Regions from separate parts of the Microbispora sitophila genome, predicted to be linked through region 1. Evidence: riboswitches for the same ligand, from Rfam matches in the RefSeq annotation. Region 1 holds a riboswitch; each other region holds the start of a gene.
What was found. A riboswitch is a leader RNA that binds a small molecule or an ion and turns the genes downstream of it on or off. The one in region 1 is predicted to bind cyclic di-AMP.
Positions count from the first base shown of each region.

Region 1 (7,254 bases):
GGAACCCCACCCTGTGGCACGTCACGGGTTCGGCCTGGCGGAGCACTCCGCTCCCCCGGAAGGCCGGCACCGACGCCGCTCTGTTCTCGATCGCGCGCAGGCCCGGGACGGCGACGGTGTGGGGTGCGGGGTTCACCGTGCCGCAGGGCGACCCCGACGACCCCTCGGCCGACGGCACCTTCTGGCGTACGCGCTGACCGGCTGAAATCGCCATACGGTGAACCGGTAGGAGTGGCCGAAGGCGGAGAGGTGAGCATGCGGGGGAGCGAAGTCCCTCATCGCGCGGGGCGTCCTGACGCCGACTCTCGCAGCCGCCGCCTTCGGCTCGGCGTGCTCGGCCGGGTCCCAGACCACACCACCGCAGACGCGGACAGGTCTTCCCACTCCGTCGGCCACCCTCCGTCCCGCCACGACCGTCTATCCGGGAGCGGAATGGCGTCGCATCAGCCCGGATGACGCCGGTTTCGATCGCGCCGGGTTGGAGAAGATCGCTCTCGATGCCGGGAGGAGAGGCGCGAACTGCCTGGTCGTGATCCGGCATGGGCGACTCGTGGCCGACTGGCACTGGAACGGCACCGACACGACCACCAGCCAGGAGGTTTTCTCCGCGACCAAGTCCTACGCCGGCACCCTGGTCGGCATCGCCGAAGCGGAGGGCAGGCTTTCCATCGACGACAAGGTGTCTGAGTACGTCCCCGAATGGGCGGGCACCCCCTCCGCAGACGTCACTATCAAGGACATCCTGACCAACGTCTCCGGCCGGCACTGGGATGTCGACACCGACTACCGCCGCCTCGTACGGGCCGCCGGTCGCACCGGCTTCGCCGTCGGTCTCGCCCAGGACGCGGCCCCCGGGGACGTCTGGGCGAGGCGGCGACCGGCCGGCCGTCGCAGAAGCTGAACGCCGCGTACGGCTACCTGTGGTGGATGAACGCCCGCGGTCCCGTCGTCGACCCGCTGAAGCCCAGCACGCGAGAGCGGAGTTCCGCCGCCCCGCGCCGGCGCCTGGTCGACGGCGCACCTCACGACATGCACTGGGCACTGGGTTTCGGCGGTCAGGTCGTCCAGGTCGATCCCGGCTCGGACACGGTCGTCGTACGGCTCGGACGGAATGTCCCGGGAGACCGTACGGGCCTGCCGAAACCGCCGAAGTAGTGACCACGGCCCTCGTGAAGCCGTAGGGAGACCAGCGCTGCGCGAGCCGGGGCGATCGACGGCCAGGGTCGGCGAGTCATACCAGTTCGTGCAGGGCGGTGATCACCCGCCGACCGGTGGGTGTGGTGAAGTCGCGCACCATGTCGGCGGCGAAACCCGCCACGGAGGTCACCACGCCGCCCGCGGCCTCGATCTGCCGCAGGGCGGCGTCTTCGGTGCGGGCGGTGACGCCTCCGCAGGCGTCTACCAGGACCTGTACGCCGAGGCCGTGCGTGAGCGCGTCGAGGGCGGTGCGCAGCACCACGATCTCCGTCGTCACCCCGCAGATCACCAGGGTGGGACGGCCCGCGGCCAGGACGGCCTCACGCCAGACGGCGTCGTCCCAGCAGGACGGTCCGGTGCGCACGTACGGCTCACCGTCCGGCACCTCCTCGATCATCACCGGGCCGCCCGGGCGAGGTGCGGCAGAGACGGTGAACGGTATGCCGAGGGCTGTGACGAGTCCGTTCAGAACCCTGGCCGCGCGGCGGACGGACGAGGCCGGATTGGTGGCACTGACGTCGACGATGCCGTCCTGGAGGTCGGCGAACACGACGTGGACGGAGGCGGGATTCAGCACCGTTCTGACTCCTAATCGTTCATAGTTTGAATGATATTGAGACGGTAGCATTATGGGCATGAACGATGTCAAGCTGACCTCCACGCTGGCCTTCCGGCTCGGCACGCTGGGGGCCGTCATGACCGAGCGGTTCTCGGCACGCCTGGCCGACCACGGCCTCAAGCCCAAACACGTGGGGTTGCTGGCGCTGCTGGAGTCCGGAACGGCGACCTCTCAGCTCGACATCGCCAAGCTCATGAACGTGGCACCCAGCCTGGTGGTGTCGCTCGCCGACCGGCTGGAGGAGCTCGGCGCCGTACGACGTGAACGCGATCCCCTGGACCGCCGCAGGCAGACACTCGCGCTCACCGGCGAGGGCCGGGAGCTGCTGGCCACATGCGCCGCGGCGGCGGCCGAACTCGACACGGAACTGACCGCCGGCCTCAGCCCCGAGGAGACGGAGGCGCTGCGAAGCACCCTGGGCACTCTGGCCCGCCGCAACGGCCTGCCCGCCGACTAGGCGGCCGACATCCCCTCCCTGCCCAACCTCAGCACGTACGACTCACAGGAGACGTCGGCCAGGTCGTTCCGGCGCGCCGTTCGCTGGCTATACGCGCGTGCGTTGACGGCCCGCAAAGCGCTCGACGCGTGTGACGCGCATCACACTCCCCGCCGTGCAGACACTCCTTGACCTGCGGTTTTGGGCTTTTGATCCTTTTTACGCGATCCTTACCCGTTTGGGGCCTTTGCGACAATATGGGGCAAGTTGGTAGTTTCCTTGCCCTACGACGGGGTCCACGTGACGCCGCCGTTACGAACCCGGCCGGTGTTCGAAATCGACCATCCACTGTCACCGTCGCCACGCCCTCCCGCCCCCCTGGGCGCCGGTGATGCCGAATCCGTGCAGCAAGGAGGCCCGGAGCCGGGGAACCAATCGACCTTCGACGAAGGTCTGGGGTGAATCGGCGCGTCAGCGTCGTAGGGCGACTTCCCCGCCCGAATCCGTCAGCTAACCCGGTAGGCACAAGCGGAAGACCCTAGGGAGAGATCCCCTGTCTACCAACTCCACCACTCTGCTCCGCATCGCCTGCGTCACGATCAGTAGCGCAGCACTCACCGCCTCCGTAGGAGCCTTGAGCGCGCTCCCCGCGGCCGCCGCGTCGGGGGCGGTGGCAGCCCCGCCAACGGCCTCGACGGTCATCCCACCCGAGCCCCCCGCCACGGTGACCACCCCGTACAACGGCGCGGCCCCCGCGGCGTCCACGGCGGATGACTCCGCGAACACGAAGGTCACCAAGTCCGCTCTCCAGCAGGAGAAGGCCGAGCACGCCATCAAGGTGGCGAAAAGGCACCTCGGCGATCCGTACATATGGGGCGCCACGGGCCCACGGGCGTTCGACTGCTCCGGGCTCGTCCAGTTCGCCTGGCGCAAGGCCGGCGTCAAGCTCCCGCGCACGACGTGGTCGATGCTCAGCGCCGTCAAGAAGAAGGTCTCCCTGGCGCATCTCAAGCCCGGCGACCTCATCTTCACCAGTGGCGGCGGCCACGTGGGCATGTACATAGGGCACAAAAAGGTGATCAGCGCCCCCCACAGCGGCGCGGTGGTCAGCGTCGACAAGCTCAACGGCTACTGGAGGAGCAGCTTCCTCACCGCCGTACGCCCCGGCGTCTGACCCCGGGGCCGCGGATACATCCTCGGCGGAGATGTCCCTGGGCGTGCCGCCGCCAAGGGCATCTCTGCCGATCGGACTACGCGCCATCCGCGATGAGGCGCAACGACCCCAAACTGCTCCGTCGACTGAGGCGCGTCGACGTCCCCACTCTCCTGCAAGCGCTGCGCTTCAGCCTGTGCCCGGCGGGGGCGGGACCTTGCGGGCGGAGGCCGCGAGCCGCTCCGCGAGCGCGACGACGAGACCGCGGAGCTCGTCCGGTCGCTCGATGACGAACGGCCGGTCGAGCGACGCGAGCACCGGAGGCAACCAGTCGAGCCGCTCCGCCCGCACCTCGACGCGGAGCCAGCCCTCGGTCTCGGGATCCGCGCCTTCCGTGGACGGGGACTCCTCCACGGTCGCGACGCCGGCGGGAAGCCGGGCGCGGATCTGCTCGACCGTTCCCTGCATTCGCAGGACCACTTCATGCCGATACCGAGCCTTGGCGAACCCCGACAGGACGTGCTGCGCCGGATCGAGCCCGGCGGGCGGCTCGAACGAACCGGGCAGGGTCCTCGCGTCCGCGATGCGATCCAGCCGGAAGGTCCGATCCTCGCCGATCTCGGGATCCGCACCCGTGACGTACCACCGGCCCGAATGGGCGACGAGCCCGTACGGATGCAGCGTGCGTTCGCTGCGCCGGCCGTCGGCGGCGGTGTACCTGATCGAGATCGGCCGGTGATGACGCACGGCATCGGCGACGGAGAGCAGGACCGCGGTCTCCGGGGCGGCGAACTCGCCGGGCGGAGCCGTGAAGGCGAGGGATTCGAGCACGGTGCCGAGCCTGCGGGCGAGCCGCTCGGGCAGGACCCGCCGGATCTTGGCCGCCGCCGTCTCACTCGCCGTGCCCGTCGTCGTCGTCAACCCTGACCGGCGGCCGGCGACCAGGCCGAGCAGCACGGCGAGCGCTTCGTCGTCGCTCAGCATGAGCGGAGGCATGCGATATCCGGGGGCGAGCCGATACCCGCCGTAGCGGCCGCGCACGGACTCGACGGGCACGTCGAGGTCGATCAGGTGGTCCACGTATCGCCGCACGGTGCGCTCGTCGACGCCGAGCCGGTCGGCGAGCTCGGCCATGGTCCGGATGCCGCCCGACTGCAGAAGCTCCAGCAGTGTGAGCACGCGATGAGTAGGTCGAGCCACGTCACAACAATCTAGTGAAAATACTGGGCGGTTTCTGTCCGGTATTCGCTCTAGTGTGCCGCGGGAGGACACCCCCACGAACCAGGGAGATCACCATGGACTTCGTATCGATCCGCATCATCACGGGCGACGTCGCGCGCCTCGTCGACTTCTACGAGCGAGCCACGGGAGTGCGGGCCAGTTGGTCCAGCGAGGACTTCGCCGAGCTCAGGACCGCCTCCGCCACCCTCGCGATCGGCAGCACCCGCACCGTCCCGCTCTTCGCCCCCGGCGCCGCCCGGCCTGCCGGCAACCGCAGCGTGATCATCGAGTTCCTCGTCGACGACGTGGACGGCGTGCATCAGAACCTGGTCGGCTTCGTCGAGGAGTTCGTCAACGAGCCCACGACGATGCCCTGGGGCAACCGGTCTCTCCTGTTCCGCGACCCCGACGGGAACCTCGTCAACTTCTTCACTCCGGTCAGCCCGGCCGCCATCGAGAAGTTCGCCCGCTGACGACGCGACACCGCCCCTCGTTCGACCGCCCGCGCCAAAATCGTCCAGGTGTTTTCCAGGCGACAAATGCCGACGATCGGCGCCACCGGGTGATGCCAAACGCCCAGCCGTTCGGCGATGGGATGACGGAAACGGCACCGCGCCGAATGGCGGCCTCGTCTCCGGAGTAGCCGAGGCGCCGACGATGAAAATTTCATCCCGGCGGCAACGGCAGCCGCTGCTTCTTTCCTGGTCAGAACCGCGGGAATGGACGGTTACCGGCGAGGGACTCCCGAGGAGAAGGCGAAATTCTTGACAGATCTCATGACTTCATATTTGCTCCGCTTCGCCACCACCTCCAGTCGCCCGGCAGAGAGGAGCATTTGGCCGCCCCCGTCACTGTTAGCGTTAACATGTCTGCTGGCTCAACGCCAGACGGAACTGATCGGGATCGGCAGATTCCGGCGAACGCCATGCCAGCGCTAACGGGCATCTGAACTCGCCATGCTCTTCTGCAGCAGGAGGGAAGGCGAGCACGCGCGCGCCGACGATGGTCGGTCGCCGCGCTCCTGCGGGTCGACTGACGGTGGGCTCACTTAGCGTTCGAATCCGTCCGGGGAGGCCGCACGGCCGGCATCCACATGCCGACTGCGGACGATCCACCGGGTGAAGGAAAAACAAATGGCTTCCCTATCGACGCATGTCGATTTTCGAACGGCAAAAGGAGTTGCGTGAAGTTGAGACAGAGATCCATCTTTACCGCCATCGCGGCCGCCGCACTTCTCGTCCTGACCACGGGACGTATGGCACTGAGCGACAGCCTCGGCGCGACCACGCCGTCCTCGATCAGCGCCGTCGCAGCGGCGACCGCCGGATGCGGCAAGACCCCGACGCTGAGAAGCGGTTCACAAACGATCACGACCAGCGGCAAGAATCGCACCTGGATCCTGAGGATTCCCGACAACTACGACAACAACCACCCCTACCGATTGATCTTCGCGTACCACTGGTTGAACGGCACCGCCCAGATTGTCGACACGGGCGGATCGGACGGAGCCGTCTGGTCCTACTACGGGCTCAAGCAACTTTCGAACAACAGCACGATCTTCATCGCGCCCCAGGGCATCAACAATGGCTGGGGCAACACCAACGGTGAAGACCTGACCTTCACCGACGACGTGCTGAAGCGGGTCGAGGGCGATCTCTGTGTCGACACGACGCAGCGCTTCGCCATGGGATGGAGCTACGGCGGCGCGATGAGCTTCGCGGTCGCGTGTGCCCGGCCGACGGTCTTCCGTGCGGTCGCGGTCTACTCCGGCGCGCAGCTCAGCGGGTGCAACGGCGGCACCCAGCCGGTCGCGTACATGGGAATCCACGGCACCCATGACTCGGTGCTCAACATCTCGCAGGGACGGTCACTGCGTGACAGGTTCGTCACGAACAACGGCTGCACCCCCATGACTCCGCGGGAGCCGGCGCAGGGCAGCCTGACGCACATCATCACCGCCTACTCGGGGTGCCGGGCCGGATACCCGGTCGTGTGGGCCGCGTTCGACGGGGATCACACCCCCTCCCCGAACGACGGGTCCACCTCCACCAGCGGTGCCAGGACCTGGACTTCGGGAGAGGTGTGGAAGTTCTTCACGCAGTTCCAGTCCGGTCCGTCGACGTCTCCCTCCCCCTCGCCCTCCCAGTCCCCGTCCCCGTCGTCGTCCCCGTCGTCGTCGCCTTCCCCGTCACCGTCGCCCAGCGGCGGTTCGGGCGCCTGCCGCGTCAGCGCCACCGTGAACGCCTGGAACAACGGGCTGACGGAGAACCTCACCATCACCAACACCGGCGCTTCCACCATCAACGGCTGGTCGCTGACCTTCGCCCTGCCCGGCGGACAGACCATCACCAACGGATGGAACGCCACCTACTCCCCCACCAGCGGACAGGTCACGGCGACAAACGTCAGTTACAACGGCACGCTGGCGCCCGGAGCCTCCACTGAGATCGGCTTCCAGGCCACCCACACCGGCAACGCCGCCAAGCCCACCGCGTTCACCCTCAACGGAAGCCCCTGCGTCATCGCCTGATCGACGAGGATCACCGGGGGTGGCGTCCGGCCGGACTCCACCCCCGGGCCCTCCCGGCGTAGGCGTCATGTCGCGGAAGGTTTGCGATCAGGTCACCA
Region 1 is NZ_JADBGC010000013.1:269,561-276,814, forward strand. It holds gene IL992_RS24895 (hypothetical protein) at 1-197, shown strand, start outside; gene IL992_RS24900 (serine hydrolase) at 479-901, shown strand; gene IL992_RS24905 (hypothetical protein) at 928-1,155, shown strand; gene IL992_RS24910 (isochorismatase family protein) at 1,232-1,774, opposite strand; gene IL992_RS24915 (MarR family winged helix-turn-helix transcriptional regulator) at 1,833-2,273, shown strand; cyclic di-AMP (ydaO/yuaA leader) riboswitch at 2,635-2,792, shown strand; gene IL992_RS24920 (C40 family peptidase) at 2,887-3,426, shown strand; gene IL992_RS24925 (helix-turn-helix transcriptional regulator) at 3,595-4,584, opposite strand; gene IL992_RS24930 (VOC family protein) at 4,701-5,099, shown strand; gene IL992_RS24935 (cellulose binding domain-containing protein) at 5,816-7,156, shown strand.

Region 2 (7,254 bases), on a different contig from region 1:
GGGGGCACCCAGGTCACGGTGCCGGAGGCGTCGGTGCTGACCTGCCGCTCGCCGGAGTAGGTGAGCGACCCCTCGACGGTCTTGGTGTCGACCAGGTCCTGGCGGGTGATCGACGCGGTGGCGGGGACTGGGGGCGAAGACGGCTCAGCCGCGCCGGCGCCGTCGCCGCCCGCCATGGCGACAGCCGTTCCCGCGGCGGCCAGGGCGAGGACTCCGGCGCCCGCGACCACGAGGCCCTTCCTCACGGCTTCCTCCCCGGCGCGAACTCCTCGCAGGCCTTCTGCGCCTCTTCCATCGCCTTCTCCTGGCCCGGTTTGATCTTGACCTGGAGCCCCTTTCCGGGTTCGGGGTCGGGCATGTCGACGCCGTGCTCGCGCATGCACTGGGCGAACTTGAGCATCCGGTCGCGCGCCTGGGGATCGTCGCCGCCGAGCTTGTCGCCGACCGCGTCCTTCATGAAGTGCTGGCAGGCCTGCATGGCCTTCTGCATCGAGGCCTCGTCGCCCTTCTTGCTCATGATCCGGACGCGGCCGTCGGGATCGGGGTCGGGCATGTCCACGCCGTGCTCGCGCATGCACTGGGCGAACTTGAGCTGGGCCTCCTGGCGGTCCACCGTGCTCGTGGCGGACGGCCTGGCCGCGGCGCCTGACGCGGTGCCCGACGTGGCGCCGCCCGCGCTGGCGATCCCGTCGTCCGCGGGGGCCGCGCCGCAGCCGGTCAGTGCCAGGGCGAGCCCCAATGTGAGCCCCAGTGTGAGCCCCAGTGCCGGGCCCACGGCGCGCAGCGGTCGTAAGCGCATGGGTCGTTCCTCCTCTGTCGCTCTTCTCATCCAGGGCGTTCGCCCGGGACGGGGCCCAACTCCAGCGGAGGCGGTGCTAAACGCGGATAAGCGAGATCCGCTTATCCGCGGCTAACACCGCCTGCGCCACTCTCGGAGGCGAGCGGGAGGTCGGGATGCGGGTGCTCGTGGTCGAGGACGAGGAACAGCTGGCCGAGGCCGTCGCCCGGGGGCTGCGGCTGCACGCCATCGCGGTGGACGTGGCCTACGACGGTCAGGAGGCGCTCGAGCTGGCTGCCTACGTCGACTACGACGTGGTGGTGCTCGACCGCGACCTGCCCGAGGTGCACGGCGACGAGGTGTGCCGGGAACTGGTCACGGCCAGTGGGGCCAGCCGCATCCTCATGCTGACGGCGGCCGGGCGGGTGCGGGACCGGGTCGGGGGCCTGTCCCTGGGCGCCGACGACTACCTGGTCAAGCCGTTCGCGTTCGCCGAGCTGGTGGCCCGGATCCGGGCGCTGGCCCGGCGCTCGCCCCGGGCGGTGCCTCCGGTGATCGAGCGGGCCGGGATCCGGCTCGACCCGGCCCGCCGTACGGTGATGCGGGACGGGCGGGAGGTGGCGCTGGGCCGTAAGGAGTTCGACGTGCTGCACGAGCTCATGCGCGCCGGCGGAGGGCTGGTGACCTCGGCCCGGCTGCGGGCGAGCGTGTGGGACGAGCACGCCGACACCGGCACGGGCGTGCTGCGCGTCACGATCACCTCGCTGCGCCGCAAGCTCGGCGAGCCGGCGGTGATCGAGAACGTGCCGGGCCGGGGGTATCGGCTGTGACCCGCGTCCTGTCCTTGTGGAGCCGGCTCGGCCTGCGGATGCGGCTCACCCTGCTGTACGGCGGGCTGTTCTTCCTGGCGGGATCGGTGCTGCTGTGGTTCACCCACCTGCTGACCGCGCGGGCGCTCAACCAGCGGTTCGTGGTGGCGGTGGCGTCGAAGGTGACCGGTGCCCCCGATGCCGTATTCGGGGGCAGGCTGCCCGACAGCGACATGCTCGCGCAGCGGGTGCGCACCAACGTCGAGCAGGGGGCGGCCGACGTGCTGAGCGACGTGCTCCGCTCGTCGGTGGTGGTCATGGTCCTCGTCGGGGCCGTCGCGGTGGTGCTGGGCTACCTCGTGGCCGACCGCGCGCTGCGCCCGCTGGACCGGGTGACCGAGACCGCGCAGCGGCTGTCGGAGAGCACGCTGCACGAGCGGATCGCGCTGCGCGGCCCGCAGGACGAGGTCAAGCGCCTCGCCGACACCTTCGACGCGATGCTCGACCGGCTGCACCGGGTGTTCGACGCCCAGCGCCGGTTCATCGCCAACGCCTCCCACGAGCTGCGCACCCCGCTGGCGGTCAACCGTACGGTCCTGGAGGTGTCGCTGGAGGAGCCCGCGGCGTCGGAGGACCTCAAGGCGCTGGCCCGCGCGCTGCTCGGCACCAACGCGAGGTATGAACGGCTGATCGAGGGCCTGCTCATGCTGGCGCAGTCGGAGCAGGAGCTGACCGCCCGCAAGCCGGTCGACGTGCGGCAGGTCGTCCGTATGGCGATGGAGCAGATCGACCTGCAGCCGCGCCGCAGGAAGGTGGTCGTCCACGAGGACCTGTGCCCGGCGGTCGCGCACGGCGACCCGCTGTTCCTCGAACGCTGCCTGGTCAACCTGCTGGAGAACGCGATCAAGTACAACGTGCGCGACGGAGAGGTCTGGGTCCGGGTGCGGGAGGACGAGGCCGGGGTGAGCGTGACGGTGGAGAACACCGGGCCCCTGGTCCCGCCGTACGAGGTGGACGACCTGTTCGAGCCGTTCCGGCGGCTCGGCGGCGACCGCGTCCGCTCCGCCCGGGGGGCGGGGCTCGGCCTGTCCATCGTCCGGGCCATCGCCGTGGCGCACGGCGGCGGGGTGGAGGCGCTCGCCCGGCCGGAGGGCGGCCTGGTGGTGACCGTACGCCTGCCGAGGTGAGCCGGGGTTCTCCTGCCGCCGATGATCGAAGTGCGGCTCGGATACCCGCTATGCCGGGTTTGCTGCCTACTGGCCAGTAAAATCTGGGTTGTTCTAACTTGACCGGTTTGACCTGGTCTATTACGTTTTAGGCAGCTCAGGGCGCACTTGCTCATCTCAATGGTCAAGAAGCCCTCCTCAGACCGACGCGGCCGGCCATCCCGGCCTGCCGCCCGGCCGCCGAGTCCGCGTCCGCGCGGAGCCGGGGACCCACCTCTCCTGGGGTGAATCGGCATACCTGCCGTAGGGCGACTTCCAGCCCGAACCCGTCAGCTAACCCGGTAGGCGGCATGGAAGTAAGGGAGTACGCCCCACCATGCACGTCCTCAACACCTGTGTTCGCGCTGCCCTCGCGGGCGGGGCCCTCGCCTCTGCCGTGCTGATCGCGTCGCCGGCCGCGCACGCAGCAGACAACCCCACCACCGGCAAGGGCCCGGCGGCCGCGAAGTCCATGGCCGAGATCGCCTCCACGCTGCCCAAGGTCAGCGCGGCCGACGTGCTGAACCTGGCCAGGAGCCAGATCGGGATCAGCGAGAACGCCAACGGCGGCGGAACCAAGTTCCAGCATTGGTACATGTCCACGCCCCGTGCCCGCGAGACCCTCGCCCGCGACGGCGGCACGATCGACGGCTACCTGAACGCCCCCTGGTGCGACATGTTCGTCTCCTGGGTGGGCCAGCAGCTCGGCATCGGGCCGGTCATGGGCTCCGACGCCTACACCGTGAAGCACGCCCAGTGGTTCGCCGACCACGGCCGCTGGGGCCGCACGCCCAAGCCGGGCGCGGTGGTGTTCTTCAACTGGAACGGCAGCAAGGACATCGACGACGTCCAGCACGTCGGTTTCGTCGTCAAGGACAACGGCGACGGCACGATCCGGACCATCGAGGGCAACACCGGCGACGGCGGCGCCGTCGAGGCCCGCACCCGTCCCACCTGGCAGGTGGCCGGGTACGGCTACCCGATGTACCCCGCGGACACCTCCGCGTCCACCACCGCCTCCTCCTGAGGGACGACGGCCCCAGAAGCGCGCCGGTGATCCCGGCGCGCTTCGCCGTACCCGCCGAAAGTCGCCCGGCTGCCGCAAATTGACCTACAAGAGCGTGAGCTGCGAGCCTGGCGGCATGCACGCGTTCGACGTCCTCGGCGACCCGGTGCGCCGCCGGATCCTGGAACTGCTCGCCGAGGGCGAGCGCTCCGCCGGAGAGATCGGCGCGATCGTTCAGGAGGAGTTCGGGATCTCCCAGCCCGGGGTGTCCCAGCACCTGCGCGTGCTGCGGGAGAGCGGATTCACGACGGTCCGGGCCGAGGGCACCCGGCGCCTGTACGCCGTCGATCCCGCGCCGCTGCGCGAGGTCGACACCTGGCTCGACCACTTCCGCAGCTTCTGGAACCAGCGCCTGGACGCCCTGGGCACCGAACTCGCCCGCGGCAGGCGGGAGCGCCGCCTGCGGGACGACGCCCGTCCGTGAATCGGCGGGTGCCGGATGCGACGGCTCCCGTCAGGCGGCGTGGCGGATGATCCCGGCCGGCTCGCCAGCAGGCCGCCGGCGAGAACGCTCAGCGCGGCTGGCTGGTGGGGTGTGTTGCCTGGGGCTGGGTGGCTGCCAGGCTGGCGAGGAGTTTGAGCCGGTCCTCGGCGGCGGTGCCCGGCTCGGCGGTGTAGATGGTGAGGTCGTACACCGTTCGGTTGGACACGGGCAGATCGAGGGACTGGTAGGTCAGCTCCAGATCGCCGACCTGTGGGTGCCATAGCCGCTTGGTGCCGTCGTGGCGGATCCGGACGTCGTGGGCGGCCCACTGGCTGCGGAACTCGGAGCTGAGCGTGGACAGTTCTCCGACGAGATCACGTAGGGCCCGGTCACGGGGCTCGCGTCCGGCTTCGGCGCGTAGCAGCGCGGCGGTGGCGACGGCGGCGGCGTCCCAGTCGACGAAGAACCGGTGGGCGACCGCGTCGAGCACGTCTTCGGACACGCCGCTGATGTGACCCTTCTCCAGCCGGGTGTACCACTCGGTGCTCACTCCGGCCAGAACCGCGACTTCTTCGCGGCGCAGCCCGGGGACCCGGCGCCGGCCGCTGGTGGGCAGCCCGACCTGCTCCGGTGTGAGCTTCGCGCGCCGGGTGGCGAGGAAATCCCGGATCTGGTCGCGGTTGTCGGGTCGGTGATCCATGCCCTCCACGGTAGCCGCAGGGTTTCCGCAGGTGGCAGGGGTAAGGGGGTTGAGCTTGTCCCCCCTATAAACGCGCTCTGCCTCGCGCGCGGCCACGCGGGTTTCCTGGATCAGCACGTTGAACGCGACCCCCGATACGGAGACGGATAGGAGTACGTGTGGAGAAGTCGCCGAGCGGGCCGCCGGCCCGTTCCGCGAGCGCGGGCGAGTGCCCGCGCGGCTCCCGCTGGTGGTCTATGCGCTGGCGGTGGGCACCTTCTTGATGCTCACGACCGAGTTCGTGGTCGCGGGCCTGCTGCCGGAGATCGCGGGCGACCTGCGAGTGAGCGTGCCCCAGGCGGGACTGCTGATCACGGTGTTCGCGGTCGGGATGATCATCGGTGCGCCGTCGATGGCGATGCTGACGCTGCGGCTGTCCAGGCGGTTGACGCTGATGCTCGCCTTGGGCGTGTTCGCGGCCGGGCACCTCGTCGTCGCCGTCGGCTCCAGTTTTCGCACTGCTGCTGGCGGCACGGTTTGTGACGGCGCTGGCGACCGGCGCGTTCTGGGCGGTGGCCAACGTGGCCGCCGGCCGCGCCGCGGGCCCTGGGGCAAGCTCCCGAGCCCTGGGTTTGGTGGGTGCCGGAGGCATGCTCGCCAACGTCGTCGGGGTGCCGATCGGCGCGTTCGCCGGGCAACTGATGGGCTGGCGGGGCCCGTTCTGGGCGCTGGCGGTCCTGGCGGTGGCGGCCGCCGTCCTGATCGCCCGCACCGTCCCGCACGACGACGGTGATCACCGGGCGGTGTCGGTGCGGTCGGAGGCGGCGGCCCTGCGCTCGGGGCGCCTGTGGCTGGTGCTGGCCGCCTGCGCGACCACGACCGGCGGGGTGCTGTCCGCCTACTCCTACATCGCGCCGCTGCTGACCGGCCGGGCGGGCATCGCGGCCGGGCTCGTGCCGCTGGTGCTCGTCGGCTTCGGCACCGGAGCCCTGGCGGGCTCGCTGGTCGGGGGCCGGCTCGGGGATGTCCGTCCGCACACCACGACGATCGCGGCGGCCGCGGGCGCCACAATCCTGCTGCTGGCGATCTGCCTGCTGTCAGGCCATGCCTGGGCCGCCGTCGTTCTGGTCGCGCTGCTGGGGTTCTTCGGGCTCGGCGCCAACCCCGTGCTGATCTCCCTGTCGGTCCGCTTCGCCGGTCAGGCGCCCACCCTGGCCTCCGCCTTGAGCGTCTCAGCGTTCAATTTCGGCACCGCGGCCGGGTCCTGGATCGCCGGGCGCGCCCTCGGCTCCACACTCGGCGCCATCGGTCCTGCCGGGGTGGGAACCGCCATCGCCGCGCTGACCCTGATCCCCACGATCATCATCGCCGTCATCCAGCGCCGCCGCTCTGCGCCACCCGCGCACTAGGTCCCCGCCACCGGGTGTATGGCCAGGTCAGCTGGGGGAAGGCGGCAAGGAGCCACAACGCTGAAACCAGCTCGCGGTCACGGCCCGGGGCTGCTGTCCTGCCGCCACCACCTGAAACACAACCATCTGTGAATGGAGCATTTTGATGCGTGCAACCTTGATGTACGGCGCCGGTGACGTCCGGGTCGAGGAGGTGCCTGACTCGGTCATCAAGCTGCCCACCGATGCGCTGGTTCGCGTCACCGCGTCCTGTATCTGCGGCAGCGACCTGTGGCCCTACGGCTCGATGAAGTCAGAAGACGGCCCTGCCCGGATGGGGCACGAGTTGATCGGCATCGTCGAGGACACCGGCTCCGAGGTGACCACCCTCAAGCGGGGTGACCTGGTCGTCGCGCCGTTCGCCATCTCCGACAACACCTGCGACTTCTGCCGCGAGGGCCTGCACACCTCCTGCACTCACCCGCAGGCCACCTTCTTCGACGGCCTGCCCGACGAGGGCGGGCAGGCCGAAGCGGTCCGTGTCCCGCTCGCCGACGGCACCCTCGTCAAGCTCCCCGTAGAAGCGGACTCGGCCCTCATGCCGTCCCTGCTGACACTCTCGGACGTGTTCGGCACCGGCTACCACGCCGCCGTGGCCGGCGGTGTCACCCCGCGCACCCGCGTCACCGTCATCGGTGACGGCGCTGTGGGCCTGCTGGCGGTGCTGTCGGCCAAGCGCCTGGGCGCCGAACAGATCATCCTGATGGGACGCCACCAGGTGCGCACCGGCCTCGGCCGCGAGTTCGGCGCCACCGACGTCGTCTCCGCCCGCGGAGAGGAAGGCATCGAGGCGGTCCGCGAGCTCACCGGCGGGCACGGCACGCACGTGGTCCTGGAGGCCGTCG
Region 2 is NZ_JADBGC010000015.1:31,789-39,042, reverse strand. It holds gene IL992_RS26450 (efflux RND transporter periplasmic adaptor subunit) at 1-245, opposite strand, end outside; gene IL992_RS26445 (hypothetical protein) at 242-799, opposite strand; gene IL992_RS26440 (response regulator transcription factor) at 955-1,608, shown strand; gene IL992_RS26435 (sensor histidine kinase) at 1,605-2,774, shown strand; cyclic di-AMP (ydaO/yuaA leader) riboswitch at 2,982-3,115, shown strand; gene IL992_RS26430 (CHAP domain-containing protein) at 3,130-3,819, shown strand; gene IL992_RS26425 (ArsR/SmtB family transcription factor) at 3,935-4,282, shown strand; gene IL992_RS26420 (helix-turn-helix domain-containing protein) at 4,371-4,982, opposite strand; partial or broken gene IL992_RS26415 (MFS transporter) at 5,245-6,370, shown strand; gene IL992_RS26410 (zinc-binding dehydrogenase) at 6,516-7,254, shown strand, end outside.
Region 2: linked by a shared signal. The riboswitch ahead of IL992_RS26430 (CHAP domain-containing protein) and the one ahead of IL992_RS24920 (C40 family peptidase) in region 1 are both predicted to bind cyclic di-AMP.

Region 3 (7,254 bases), on a different contig from region 1:
CCCGCGAAACCGGAGCGCGCGACGACCGCCCGCCTGGGCGGCCGAGGCGGGACGGCAGAGTGCGGGTGCGCCAAAGCGAGCACCGGGTCACCGGTCGCGTCGCCGGCCGCCTGACGCGCCGGGCCGGCGTGGCCGGGGACGGGTCAGGCGCGCGACGACGAGAACCGGGACGGTGCCGCGGTTCCGGCGCGCCCCGAGCGAGCTCGCGTCACAGGGCCTGTGGTGGGCTGCGCGAGCCGGCGGTGCGGTGCCCGGTCTGTTGGGGGCTGAGGACGATGTCCTCGTGGTGCCGGGCGTGCACCGATGCGGAGACGGGAGCCGCCGGTGCGGCCGCCGCGGTGCGCGGCCGGAACGGGAACGGCAGATGCTCGGGACCGGCGGCGCCCGTGGGCAGGGTCGCCGACTGCGGCGTCCACGCCCCCGGGGTCCACACCTCGGCGGCGGCCTGCGGTGCGCGCTGGGCGGGATCGCCGCCGTACCAGGCGGGCGTGGATGCGACCAGCGCGAGGGCAAGCATCAGCAGGCCCACCACCAACGTGAAGGCGGTGGACCCGCACGTGCCACGTCGTGAGGTCGCCATGAGACCGACCATAACCCACCTTCGCGAAACGGTCATCTGCGTTTCCCGTTGCCCGTTTCTCCCGATCTGCCCGGGCCCGATTTCCGCCATTCGTTGTGCGTACCCGTTCTCGGAAACCATTCCCGTCCGCCCGGGTGCGTTTTCCGTTTCCCCCGGCTCCCCTTCTCACCCGCGCCGGATGCGGCACCCGCGCGCGGAAGTCGCTACGGTGGCCGGAAGACCGGGCCTTCGTGAGGGAGGGCCGAGCCGTGCCGGAGGGAGGGAAGGCTCGTGCGACGCAGGCTGACCGCCGTGCTGCTGCTCCTGCTGCACGCGATCTTCCTGACCGCCGGCGGAGTGCCCGCGTCCGCATCCGCGTCCGCGTGGGAGGCGCCACAACGCGCCGCGGGCCTCCAAACAGCGGGCCTTCACACCGCAGCCCTTCACGCCGCAGCCCTTCACACCGCGGGCTCCCACCTCGCCGTACGTCAGGCGGCCCGCGCCTGGTCTCCGGCGCGTGACGGCGCCCGGCTCACCGACACGCGGAACTGCCCTCCGGCGCACGCCACGCGGCCGGCCCAGGGCGACCCGCCCCGGGTCCAGGCGGGCGCGGGCGGCCCCGGCGCGTCCGGCGGTCCGGTCGTGCTGCCCAACCCGGCGACGCCGCGCGGCGGCACCCGGGTCACCCGGGCCGGGCCGCACCACGACGGCCCGCCCGCACAGTGCCCGCGCCGGGCCGCCTCGGCGCGCGCTCCTCCCTCCACGGCGTACTGAGACCTTTCCCACTCGTACGCCTGTGGAGGCTTCATGTCCCGTGCGCCCCTGTGGCGCGCGGTGGCGGCGCTCGCCGTCATCGCGACCTCACTGCTGCTCGCCCTCACCATGGCCCCGCGTCTCGGTCTCGACCTGCGCGGCGGCACCCAGCTCGTCTTCGAGACGAAGGACTCTTCCACGGTCAAGGCGGACGCCGACGCCACCGACCGTGCCCTCGACGTGCTCCGGCGCAGGGCGGACGCCCTCGGAGTCGTCGACCCCACCCTGGTCCGCTCCGGCGAAAGGCGGATCATCGTCGAACTGCCCGGCGTGCTCGACCCGCGCGAGGCCGCCGCGGTCATCGGCAAGACCGCTCAGCTCAACTTCCATCCGGTGCTCGGTCCCGCCGAGGACGGCGACAAGGACGCGGTCGCCGACGAGAGCGGCCAGAAGCTGAAGCTCGGCCCGGTCGCCCTCAGCGGGGCCGGCGTCACCGACGCCGCCGCGCGCAGCGACCCCCAGATGGGGCCCGGCTGGTTCGTCACGATCGACTTCAAGGAGCCCGGCCCCTGGCGGGAGCTGACCGGGAAGGCGGCCTGCGCTCCGGTCGGCGACCACAAGCGCCGCGTCGCCATCGTCCTCGACAACGAGATCATCTCCTCGCCGCAGGTGGCCGACTCGGTGGCCTGCGACGCGGGGATCTCCGGCGGCACCACGCAGATCACCGGGTCGTTCACGCCCGAGGAGGCGCAGAACCTCGCGGTGCTGATCAAGGGCGGCTCGCTCCCGGTGCCGCTGGAGGTGGTCGAGCAGCGGACGGTCGGCCCGACCCTCGGCGCCGACGCCATCGCGGCGAGCGCCAAGGCCGGCGTCGTCGGGGTGATCCTGACCGCGGTGTTCATCGGCGTCGTCTACCGGCTGGTGGGCGTGCTGGCCGCGGTCGCGCTCGCCTGCTACGGCCTGATCTCGTACGCCGGGCTCGTGGCCATGGGAGCCACGCTCACGCTGCCCGGCCTGGCCGGGTTCGTCCTCGCGATCGGCATGGCGGTGGACGCCAACGTGCTGGTCTTCGAACGGGCCAGGGAGGAGTACGGCGAGGCGCCCCGCCGGGGCCTCAAGGCGGCCCTCGACCGGGGCTTCAAGAACGCCTGGAGCGCGATCGCCGACTCCAACATCACCACCCTGCTCGCCGCGGGGCTGCTGTTCTGGCTCGCCTCCGGGCCCGTGAAGGGCTTCGGCGTGACGCTGGCCATCGGCGTGCTCGCCTCGCTGATCTCGGCGATGCTGATCACCCGGGTGCTCGCCGCCGCCCTGATCGGCAGGATCGGCCCCCGGGCCTCCGGCATCGGCTCGATCGGCCGGGTCAGGACCTGGCTGACCCGGCGCGACCCCGACCTGATGCGCGGCAGGCGGCTGTGGCTCGGCGTCGCGGCCGGACTGCTCGTGCTCGCGGGAGCCGGACTGGTCACCCGCGGGCTGAACTACGGCGTCGAGTTCACCGGCGGCCGGATCGTCGAGTTCGGCACGAGCAGGCCCGTCGACGTCACGGCGGCGAGACAGGCGGTGGCGGACGCCGGGTTCCCCTCGGCCGTCGTGCAGCGATCGGACGACGCGATCTCGGTGCGCACCGGGCAGATCAGCGCCGACGACGTGGTCCGCATGGAGGAGGCGCTGGACCGGCGCGTGGGCGAGGTCACCAAGCAGCGTGACGAGCTCATCGGGCCGAGCCTCGGCGAGGAGTTGCGCCGCAACGCGCTCATCGCGCTCGCCGTCGCGCTCGCCGCGCAGCTCGTCTACCTGGCGTTCCGGTTCCGGTGGACGTTCGGCACGGCGGCCGTGGCGGCGCTGTTCGTGGACGCGGCCGTCGTCGTCGGAGCGTTCGCCTGGATGGGCAAGCCGATCGACGGGGTGTTCCTGGCCGCGATGCTCACGATCATCGGCTATTCGGTCAACGACAAGGTCGTGCTGTTCGACCGGGTGCGCGAGCTGTGGCCGGTGCGGCGCGGGGAACCGTTCGGCCGCGTGGTGAACAGCGCGATCCTGCAGACCGTGCCGCGCACGGTCAACACCGGGCTCGGGGCGCTGTTCATCCTGGCGGCGCTGGCGGTGTTCGGCGGCGACTCGCTGCGCGACTTCGCCGTCGCCCTGCTGATCGGCATCATCGTGGGGACGCTGTCGTCGTCGTTCGTTGCCGGGCCGGCGGCGATCGCGCTGGAAAGGCGCAACTCGCAGCCGCCGCCGGCTCCCGCCGCCCCGCGTGCCAGGCCCGTGCGGCGCGACGGCTCCGGCGCCGTGGTCTGACCGATCTGATCGGCCGGCCTGGTCTGATCGGCCGGCCTGGGCCCCGGGGCGGGACTGCCCGCCCCGGGGTCCGTACGGCTACGGACGGCCGAGCGCGCGCAACTGGAGGGGCGTCAGTGCGGAGACGTTCTGATCGATGGGCGAGTCGGTGTACTGGTGGATCGCCCAGGACTTCCAGTCGGCGGGCGGCGTGATGTCGCCCGGGGCCTTGCTGTAGTGGGCCACCCACAGCGGGTACTGGCCGAGGCCGTGGCCGTACTCGTTGGCGAAGTTCCAGCCGCTGTAGAACATCGGCTTGGTCCCGGTCTTGGCCGTCACGTACTCCAGCCAGGTCTTGGCCCACTGGTTGACGTGCTCGACGGACTCGCCGTCGGTGGTCTCCAGGTCGAGCACCAGGATGTCGCCGGGCTTGCTCGGCTGCGCGTTCACCACCTCGAGGAAGTGGTCGGCCTCGGCGATGGGGTCATTGGAGGGATGGCCGTAGTGGTAGACGCCGCGGACAATGCCCTTCTTCTCCAGCTCCCGCCAGTGGCGGGGGAAGGACGAGTCGGTCCACGAGGTCCCCTCGGTGGCCTTGATGAAGCCGAACTGCGCGCGGCTGTTCATCCAGTCGTGGTCGGCCTCGTAGCCGGAGACGTCCTGGCCGTACGTGTGCGGGTTCGCGTAGGCCGGGGCGGGCAGGACGACGGCCGCAGTGACGGTGGCCGTGGCGGCCGAGACCGCGAGGGTCGCCGCCGCGAGGGCGGAGCGCAGGCGCCGGCGGAAGGGCCGGCTCCCGAGGGAGAGCCGATGGCTGGACATGACGGGGTTGACTCCTTGCTTCCATGCCGCCTACCGGGTTAGCTGACGGGTTCGGGCAGGAAGTGCCCTACGGGCGCATCTGGGGGGCCTACGCGCCGATTCACCCCGAAGAGAGTGGGTCCCCGGCTCCACGTGACGCGGATTCGGCGGCCGCGCGATGATCGCGCGGTCCGGGCAACGACACGGCAAGGGGATAGGACGGCGGAATTCGCTCCGTACCCATGCCGTGTGCACTAAAGGTACACACACGACAAGAATGGTGTAAACAGGACAAAACATGTCTTTACCTGGCCCGATACCACCTCGGGCCGCCACCGCCAGGCAAGTAAGGGCTGCGATTACCAACGGTAAGTGTTCGTCGCGTCACAATCTGTGAAAGAGTCCGTCCTCGGAGGGATTCACTTGGGGGTCTGCGTCACTTCGGTAGGGCGGGTGGGGTGAGAGGCATCCCTCATCACGTCGCCTGTGTCATGGACGGGAACGGCCGGTGGGCCGCACAGCGGTCGCTGCCCCGCACCGCGGGGCATCGGGCGGCCGAGGCCGCTGTGATCGACGTCATCGAGGCGGCCCATACGGCCGGCGTCGAGTGGCTGAGCCTGTACGCCTTCTCCACGGAGAACTGGCGGCGGCCGGCCGCCGAGGTCGACGTCCTGCTCCGACTGGTGCGGCGCGCCATCCGGAAACACGCCCTGGCACTGCACACACGCGGGATCCGCTGCCGGTTCCTCGGGGTCACCGACTCGCGGATCCCGCCCGCGCTGGCCAGGGACATCGCCGACCTGATGGCGCTGACCCGCGACAACCGGCGGATGACGTTGACGGTGGCGTTCGATCACGGCGGTCGCCGCGACATCGTCGAGGCCGCCCGGTCGCTGATCCGCGACGGGGTGCCGCCCGAGCAGGTCACCGAGGAGAGTTTCGCCCGCCGTCTGCCCCACCCCGACATGCCGGAGGTGGACCTGGTCATCCGCACCTCCGGTGAACAGCGGATCTCCAACTTCATGCTCTGGCAGGTGGCCTACGCCGAATGGGTCTTTCCCCGGGTGCTGTGGCCCGACTTCCGGGCCGAGCACTTCTGGGAATGCCTGGAGGTCTACCGACGGCGCGACCGCCGGTTCGGCGGCGTACAGGCACCGGCTCCTACAGGAAAGGGATGTCGATGAGCGACGCAGCAGCAGCCGGAACCGACGCCGATCCGCTCGGCCCGGGATCGATGCTCCACCGGTTGACCCGGCAGACACGCTGGGGGCTGGTGGCGACCCGGGCCATCGTCCTGGAGGCGGCGCACCCGCAGATCGGCGCCGCGCTGATCACCAACTCGACCTTCGTCGCGCACCCGTGGCGACGGCTGCGCAACACGGTGCTCAGCTCACAGCGGATGGTCGACCCCGACGCGCGGGTCCGGCAGCGGGAAGCAGCCCGGCTCAACCGCCTGCACGCCCGCATCACCGGCACCGATGCCGAGGGCCGCCCGTTCAACGCCGCGGATTCCGAGGCGCGCGCCTGGGTGGTGGCGACGCTCTTCGAGTCCACGGTCACGATGTGCCGGCTGAGCGGCGAGTCCGTCGACGGCCCCACCTTGGACCGGCTGTACGCCGAGTTCCAGTCGTTCCTCGCCCTGATGGACCCCTACGGGGGCAAGCTTCCGCCCACAGTCCGGGAGTTCTGGCGCTACTACGCGTCCGTGGTGGAGGATCGGCTGGAGAACACCGAAGCGGTCCACGTCATCCTCGACCGCCTGTTCGCGCAGGTGCCCGCTCCCCCGCTGCTCCGCGACCGGCCGGCCGTGTGGGCGGCGGGCAGGGCGCTCGCCGGTCCCGCGGCCACCGCGATCATCGTGGCGTCGCTGCCCGAGTCGCTCCGCGCACGCCTGGGGCTCGCCGAGTTGCCGGGCACGCGCACGCTGATGCACGCCGCCTACCTGTCCACCCGGCTCGCGACCCGGGTGCTGCCGGAGGCGTGGACGCGGCTCGACACGGTCATGACCATGCTCGACCCGGCGTACGCCCCGCAGCGAAACGGCGACGCGCCGGCCGGACCGCCCGTGCTGGAAGGGCTCCGCCGTGGCGCGGCGAAGGCGGGGGCGCTCCTGCGCCTCCTCACGCCCGATCCGGAGACGGCGGCCGCGGGCGACTCGACGGTGCGCTCCGCCTCGCGATTCTTTTCCGAGGTCCTGGACCAGACCGGCGACGGCCACCTCGACTGGCCCGACCTCGCCGCGATGGCCCGGGAGATCGCCACCCGTCTCGACCTGGACGCCCAGGACGAGGACCGCTTGTTCTCCGCCTTCGCCGACTGGTGGCGCGAGCTGCAGAAAGAACTGGACACCGACGGCGACGGCCGCATCACCGGCCATGAGTACGCCGCGGCCACCGCCGCCATGGCCGGCTCCGCCCTCATCAGGATCGCCGAGGTCCTGTTCGACGTCACCGACACGGACGACGACCAGGTCATCGACGCGCGGGAGTACCAGGCTCTCTTCCGCACGGCGTTCGACCACGACCCGGGCGGCGGCGACGCCGGCGAGCGACTGACCCGGGGCGAGTTCGTCCGCCGGTTCCTGGGCTTCATGGCGGGCCGCCGCCACTCCGGCGTGTACGACCAGATGTTCGCCCAGTCCTGACGGCATCGCCTCCGGCCCGCTCGCCGGCGCACGCCGGGTCAGGCACTAGATCATCGAGCGCATCGGCCCGTGCGGCGGCTCGATGCCGAGCTGCGTCAGCGCGGAGACGTGGAAGACCGAGCCGGGCACGTGGATCGCGTGGGCCAGCCCGACGTGGGCGTCCCGCCAGAAGCGCTGGATCGGGTTGTCCACGCGCATCGCGTTGCCGCCCGACCGC
Region 3 is NZ_JADBGC010000011.1:184,974-192,227, forward strand. It holds gene IL992_RS21700 (hypothetical protein) at 209-580, opposite strand; gene IL992_RS21705 (hypothetical protein) at 851-1,333, shown strand; gene secD (protein translocase subunit SecD) at 1,367-3,613, shown strand; gene IL992_RS21715 (glycoside hydrolase family 25 protein) at 3,692-4,414, opposite strand; cyclic di-AMP (ydaO/yuaA leader) riboswitch at 4,427-4,573, opposite strand; gene uppS (polyprenyl diphosphate synthase) at 4,852-5,577, shown strand; gene IL992_RS21725 (oxygenase MpaB family protein) at 5,574-7,037, shown strand; gene IL992_RS21730 (acyl-CoA dehydrogenase family protein) at 7,083-7,254, opposite strand, start outside.
Region 3: linked by a shared signal. The riboswitch ahead of IL992_RS21715 (glycoside hydrolase family 25 protein) and the one ahead of IL992_RS24920 (C40 family peptidase) in region 1 are both predicted to bind cyclic di-AMP.

Region 4 (7,254 bases), on a different contig from region 1:
CCGCGCAGGTCTTCCAGCGTGTGCACGCCGAGCGACCCGACCCGCGCGATGAGGCCGTGCAGGACGTCGACCGTGGCCTGCGCGTCGGCCAGCGCCCGGTGGCAGGGCTCGGTGGAGCTGCGGAAGACCCGCGCGAGGGTGGCCAGCTTGCAGTTGGGGGTCTCGTCGCGGGTCAGCACGCGGCGCGCGAGATCGGCCGTGTCCACCACCGGGTTGGCCGGGGGCGGGTAACCGTTGACCTGGCACGCCGCTTTCAGGAACGACATGTCGAAGGGCGCGTTGTGCGCCACCAGCGCCGCCCCGGCGATGAACTCCAGGAAGCTCGGCAGCACCTCGGAGAACTTCGGCGCGGCCACGACCATCGCGTCGGTGATGCCGGTCAGCACGGAGATGAACGGCGGGATGGGGCCGCCGGGGTCGACCAGCGTGGCGAACTCGCCGATCACCTCGCCGCCGCGCACCTTCACGGCGCCGATCTCCGTGATGGCGTGCTCCGCGGGCGACCCGCCGGTGGTCTCCAGGTCGAAGACGACGAACGTCACCTCCCGCAGGGGAGTGCCGAGCTCGTCCAACGTGCCCTGTACCGCATCCACGCCCATGACCATAGAAGTCCCGACCGACAATTGCCGCCCCCGCCCTGGGCGGAGGCAAAGCGACGGTCAAGTGAGCGGCTACGCGGAGGCCGCTCCGGCCCGCCACTCACGGGCCAGCATCGCGTAGATCAGTTCGTCGCTCCACGCGCCGGCGAAGAACTCGTTCTCCACCAGGCGGGCCTCCAGGCGCATGCCGAGCCGCTCCATGAGGCGGGCGGAGGGGGTGTTGCGCGCGTCGCAGTTGCCGTGCACACGGTGCAGCCCGAGGCCCTCGAACCCGATCCGGAGGATCTCGCGGGCCGCCTCGGTGGCCAGGCCGCGGCCCTGGTACGCCGGATTGAAGACGAACCCGATCTCGCCCTGGCGGTGCTCGCGGCTGCGCAGGAACAGCGTGAGGTCACCGATCACGGGCCCGCCGCCGGCCAGCGCGGCGGCCACGCTGAGCACGTCGCCGTCCTTCCCGAGCGACGCGCAGGCGATCTTCCGGTCGAGCGCGGCCTTCGTCTCCTCCCGCGTGCGGGCGTCCCAGTAGAGGTATCTGGTCACCTCCGGCAGGGAGTGGAAGGCGTACAGGTCGTCGAGGTCGGCCTCGGTGAACGGGCGCAGGACCAGCCGGGGGGTCGTGATCGGGTACGGAGGGGTGAACACGCCGCCAAGCGTAGGGACGGGAGCCGGACGCGTGAACACGCCGCCAAGCGTAGGGACGGGAGCCGGACGCCCGCCAACGGGTTGTGCCCCGCCGCGCCCGGCCCGGTCTCGCCGCCGCCGCGAGCACGGTCACAGATCATGAACGCGACATGGACACGGTGCGACGGCCGTACCCTTGAAGGAAGACAAGAACAAGGGAGTGTCTCGCAGATCTTGCCGTGTGAGGGCGGTCCGGTGGGCGCGCCGCGAGGCTCACGCCTCGCGGACGGCGGGCATCGGGGACGTTCTCGCACTCGGGGGCGACAGCACCGCGAGGCGCCGCCGGGGCGACCGCAGTGAGCAGAAGATCTGTAGGACACGACCGAGGAGCGACGAGATGAGTTCAGCCGGAGAAGGCCTGTCTCGTCCGTTGCCCGAGCAGGTCCGTTTACACGTGGTGGAGGTCGCGGCGCAGGTGCTGGGCTCGATGCCCGCCGCGGCCGTGCCGCCGCCGTTGCGCAACATCGCCAAGTTCGACCCGCGCAAGCGCGCCCGTCTGGGCAGCGCGCCGATCGCGGCCCAGCTGGAGAACGACAAGGAGTTCCGCGAGCGGGTGGCCGAGACGGTGGAGACCGCCTGGCCCGAGCTCGTGGCGAGCCTGGCCGAGGGCACGGTGCCCCCCGCGGCCGAGCCGGTGCTGGTCGCGGCTGCGGCCTACCTGACCCGCCCGCCCGGCTGGCCGGATCTGGTCGAGCAGGCGCGGACAGACCTGGAGCAGGCCGCCGCCGCGGGCACCCAGCGGGAGCAGGCGGAGACGCGGCTGCGTGAGCAGCTCGCGGCGCAGCGCGCCTCCGCCAAGGAGGAGATCGACCGGGTGCGCGAGCAGCTCAAGGCGGCCCGCGCGGAGAACTCCGACCTGCGGCGCAAGCTGCACGACGCCCGGGAGCGGGTCAGGGCCGCCGAGGCCAGGGCGGCCGAGCTGGAGGCGGAGACGGCCGAGGCGCGGGCCAGGGTCGCGAGCGCCAACGGCGCGGCCGAGACCGAGCTGCGCCGGCTGAGGGAGCGCCTGGCGGACGCCGAGCGCCAGCTGGAGGCGAGCCGCAGGGCCGCCCGCGAGGGTCGCAGCATCGAGGACGCCCGGGTGCGGGTACTGCTGGACGCGCTCCAGGACGCCGCCGCCGGGCTGCGCAAGGAACTCGGCCTGCCCACGACGATCAGCAGGCCGGCCGACTACGTGAACGCGGTGCTGCCGGGCGAGCCGGGCGTGACGGCCGTGCCCGCGCGGGCCCTGGCCAACGACGACCCCCAGCTCCTCGACCAGCTCCTGGCCATCCCCCATCTGCACCTGATCGTCGACGGCTACAACGTGACCAAGACCGGTTATCCGTCGCTGACCCTCGCCGACCAGCGGGCCCGGCTGCTGACCGGGCTCGGCGGGCTCGCCGTGCAGACGCGGGCGGAGGTGACGTGCGTGTTCGACGGCGCCGAGCTGAACGGGCCCGTCCAGGTGTCCGCGCCGCGCGGGGTGCGGGTGATGTTCAGCGCGCCCGGGGAGATCGCCGACGACCTCATCCGCACGCTGGTGCGCGCGGAGCCGCCGGGGCGGGCCATCGCGGTGGTCTCCTCCGACCGGGAGGTGGCCGAGTCGGTGCGCCGCATGGGCGCCCGGCCGGTGCCCTCGCTCCTGCTGCTGCGCCGTCTCGGCCGCGGCTGAAGCGCCGTACGCGCGCTCCGGCCCGGCGTCGTCACCGTGAGTGATGACTGCCGCGAATACCTGCGAATAGGTTGAAGCTTCAAGATCGCCTAGATAGAGTCGCGCCGCAGGTTTCGTTGATCTAAAGGGGGCCTCAGTGCGAGGGCGTGTGCCGGTGGCCGCCAGTCTGGCCGCCGTGGTCCTGCTGACGCCGGTGACGGGCGCGCAGGCGGATCCGAAGCCCACAGTCGCGCAGGCCAAGGCGAAGTTGAACAAGCTCAACGAGCAGGCCGACAAGCTCGTGGACCGCTACAACGCGGCCAACGAGAAGTGGAAGAAGGCGAGGCAGAAGTACCTCGCGATCAACGACGACTACAAGAAGCAGAACGTCCGGGTCGAGGCGCTCCGCTCCGGGCTGGTCTCGATGGCCGTCAGCAGCTACCAGGTCGGCGAGATGGGGTCGTGGGGCGGCGTCTTCTACAGCCCCAACCCCGACGCCATGCTCAGCGGCCTCGCCACGCTCAACCACATGTCGGCCGAGCGGGCCGGGCGGCTCAGGGAGTACGAGGGCGCCATCAAGGACCTCAAGGACCGCCGCGACCAGAGCAAGGTGGTGTACAAGGAGGCCGCCGACGTCAAGAGCGAGCTCGCCGACGAGAAGGAGAAGGTCGACAAGCTCGTCAGGGAGCAGATGAAGCTGCTGCGCTCGCTCGGGACGTACAACCCCGGCAATCCCAACAGCGCCGGCGTCGTCTACACCGGGCCGGCGTCCGGCAACGCGCTGTCGGCCCTCCAGTTCGCCTACAAGCAGGTCGGCAAGCCGTACCGCTACGGGGGCACAGGACCGGACGCCTGGGACTGCTCCGGACTCGTGCAGGCCGCGTGGGCGGCGGCGGGCGTGACGCTGCCGCGGACCAGCTACGAGCAGTGGGCCTGGGGCGCGAGCCGCAGGGTCTCGCTGGACGAGCTCCAGCCGGGCGACCTGCTCTGGCACGCCGGATACGGGCATGTCGGCATCTACGCCGGCGACGGCAAGGTCGTGCACGCGCCGCAGACCGGCGATGTTGTGAAGATTGTCACACTCGCCGAGTATCACGCGATCGGAGCCGTCCGTCCCTGAGGGCCAGGCCGTCTCTGTGATCTTTGTGCCTTTTGTGACTTGTGTGACCTGGTTTAGCCGTTGTTGCCGAGATTGTGAGCAGAGTCACACTTAGCCCTTTGCGATGCGGGTAAGCTGCGGTTTCTTCTCCGCCGCCTTCGTTATCCGATCTTTATCCGGCTGGAGGACTTTGCCGAACGCGGCGAGTCCTCGGTAGCTTCTGGGCCGCGGCGAGCACGCCTCGCCGCCGCGCTCCCGGTCCGGCCGGCCGGTCGCGCAGTCATCCACCGTCACCGGCGCTCTCCATCACCCTCCCCCTCGCGGGATCCCCCGGCGCCGGTGGCCTGCCGAGTCCGTGCAGTCAGGAGGCACGGAGCCGGGGAACCATCGACCTTCACGCGAAGGTCCGGGGTGAATCGGCGCATCGCGCGCCGTAGGGCGACTTCCCCGCCCGAACCCGTCAGCTAACCCGGTAGGCGTGAGCGGAAGACCCGAGGAGAGATCCTGTCTACCACCCCCGCTAGCCTGTCCCGTCTTGCCCGAATTGCCCTTGGTGGTGCCGCTTTGACGGCATCCGTAGGGGTCGCCGGTGCACAGCCGGCGGCGGCCGACACGGTGACGGTCACGGTCGTCAAGACGGCCACAGCCACGAAGACGGCCACGGCGAAGAGCGCGAACAGCGCCGCCCGCAAGGCCGCCGCGAAGAAGCAGCAGACCAAGAAGCGCGCCGCCAAGCGGAAGGTCACCAGGGCCGCGCTCCAGCGGGCCAAGGCCCAGCGCGCGGTGAAGGTGGCCGAGAAGCAGATCGGCGACCCCTACCGCTACGGAGCCACGGGACCGGGCGCGTTCGACTGCTCGGGCCTGGTCCAGTACGCCTGGCGCAAGGCGGGCGTACGGCTGCCGCGCACGACGTGGTCCATCCGCAGCGCGGTCAGGAAGAAGGTGTCCTGGGGGAACTTCAAGCCCGGTGACCTGATCTTCACCAGCGGCGGCGGCCACGTCGGCATGTACGTCGGGCACGGCAAGATGATCCACGCTCCGCACAGCGGCACGCGGGTCCGGATCGACAAGCTGGACGCCTACCGGAGGAGCACCTTCGTGGGTGCCGTCCGCCCCGGCGTCTGACGGGCACCGGTCACCAGCCCCCTCGACCGGCGCCGTCCTCACGGCCCCGTCCACCTCGCCGAGGTGGACGGGGCCGTGACACGTGCTGGCTAGCATGCACGGCGTGACTGCCACGAGCGGCGTGCCCGGGGGCGTGCCCGGCGTGCGCGCCGAGGCCGATCGGCGCCGGCCTGAAGTTCCGCCCCACGGGGTCGGCCGGATCGCGGCCGTGGCCGCCGCGCTGGCCGCGCTGCTCGCCGGGCCCGCCGCCGCGGCGCCGCCCGACCCGCTGCTCGCCCTGCGGCTGGATGCCCGGGCCGCCGTACGGGAGCAACCGAGCATGTGGACCGGCGCCTCCGTCGCCCGCGGCGAGCGCGCCGTCGTCGTCGGGTCGCCCCGGCCGCTGGTCGCCGAGATCGCCGCGCTGGCCGATCGCGCGGGCCGTACGGTGACGAGGATCTGGGGCGGGTACGGCGGCGCGGTGGTCCTCGTGCCGCGCACCGAGGAGCAGGCCGCCGTGCTGGCCGCGCCGGCGAAGGTGGACGGCCTGGCGGCCGTGGCCACCGGCGGCCGCGTGATCGTGCAGCCGGCCGCGTTCGCCCGCCTGTCCGCGACCGGCCGCCTGGTCGTCGTGACCCACGAGCTGACGCACGTGGCGACCGCCGGTGGCCGCGCCGTGCCGATGTGGCTCATGGAGGGCTTCGCCGACTACGTGGGCTACCTGGACAGCGGGCTGCCGGTCCGTGCGGTCGCCGCCGAGCTGGCCGCCGACGTGGCGGCCGGGAGGGCGGCGCTGAACGCCCTGCCGGGGCCCGCCGACTTCGCCGCCAGGCCCGCCCAGGCGTACGAGGAGGCGTGGCTGGCCTGCCGCTACATCGCCGCCAGGTTCGGCGAGCGGAGGCTGGTCGCCCTCTACCGCGCCGCGCTGCGCGAGGAGATCGGCGCCGCCCTACGGGAGGTGCTCGGGCTGACCGCCGACGGCCTGACCCGCGAATGGCGGTCGTACGCGCGTGAGCGGCTCGCCCGTTCCTGATCACGACAGGGCGCCCGATCTCCACAGGGCGCCTGATTTGCGCAGGGCGCCTGATTTGCACAGCGCGACGGTGGCGGCCGTGGCTGCGACAATGCGTTCCCGGGCGGCGCGCGGGCGGACCGCGCGACCACGCCGGCAGCGGGGGTGAGGATGACGAAGCGGACGCTGATCGTCACGAACGACTTCCCGCCCAGACCGGGCGGCATCCAGGCGTTCGTGCACGGCCTCGCCTCGCGCAGGCCGCCCGGCTCTGTGGTCGTGTACGCCCCGCGCTGGAAGGGATGCGAGGAGTTCGACGCCCGCCAGCCGTACGAGGTGGTCCGTCATCCCTCCTCGCTGATGCTGCCGACGCGCTCGGTGGCGAGAAGGGCGGCGGAACTCGTCGAGGACGGCGCCACCGTCGTCTTCGGGGCGGCGGCGCCGCTGGGGCTGCTCGCCCCCGTCCTGCGCGCCGCGGGCGCGGCCAGGATCGTCATGCTGACCCACGGGCACGAGGCGTCGTGGGCCCGCCTGCCGGGCGCGCGCGCCCTGCTGCGCCGCATCGGGGCGGGGGCCGACGTCGTGACCTACCTCGGCGACTACACGCGCCGCCGGATCGCCCGGGTCGTCCCCGCCTCCAGGCTCGTACGGCTCGCGCCCGGCGTGGACACCGCCGCCTTCCACCCGGGGGCGGGCGGCGACCGGGTCCGCACGTCGCTCGGCCTGGGCGACCGGCCGGTGGTCGTGTGCGTCTCCCGGCTGGTGCCGCGCAAGGGCCAGGACGTGCTGCTGCGGGCCTGGCCGCTCGTCCTGCGGCGGGTTCCCGGCGCGGTCCTGCTCCTGGTCGGCGGCGGCCCCCTCCGGCGGTCGCTGGAGCGTACGGCCGCCCGGGCCGGCCTGACCGGCTCGGTGGTCGTCACCGGGTCCGTCCCCTGGGCGTCCCTCCCGGCCTACTACGATGCGGGCGACGTGTTCGCCATGCCGTGCCGCAGCAGGTTCGGGGGGCTCGACGTCGAGGGCCTCGGCATCGTCTACCTGGAGGCGTCGGCGACCGGGCTGCCGGTGGTCGCGGGGTCCTCCGGTGGCGCCCCCGACGCCGTACGGCACGGCGAGACGGGCCTGGTGG
Region 4 is NZ_JADBGC010000004.1:91,759-99,012, forward strand. It holds gene IL992_RS08475 (DEDD exonuclease domain-containing protein) at 1-593, opposite strand, end outside; gene IL992_RS08480 (GNAT family N-acetyltransferase) at 672-1,241, opposite strand; gene IL992_RS08485 (NYN domain-containing protein) at 1,618-2,934, shown strand; gene IL992_RS08490 (C40 family peptidase) at 3,071-4,033, shown strand; cyclic di-AMP (ydaO/yuaA leader) riboswitch at 4,348-4,502, shown strand; gene IL992_RS08495 (C40 family peptidase) at 4,577-5,137, shown strand; gene IL992_RS08500 (gluzincin family metallopeptidase) at 5,241-6,149, shown strand; gene IL992_RS08505 (glycosyltransferase family 4 protein) at 6,300-7,254, shown strand, end outside.
Region 4: linked by a shared signal. The riboswitch ahead of IL992_RS08495 (C40 family peptidase) and the one ahead of IL992_RS24920 (C40 family peptidase) in region 1 are both predicted to bind cyclic di-AMP.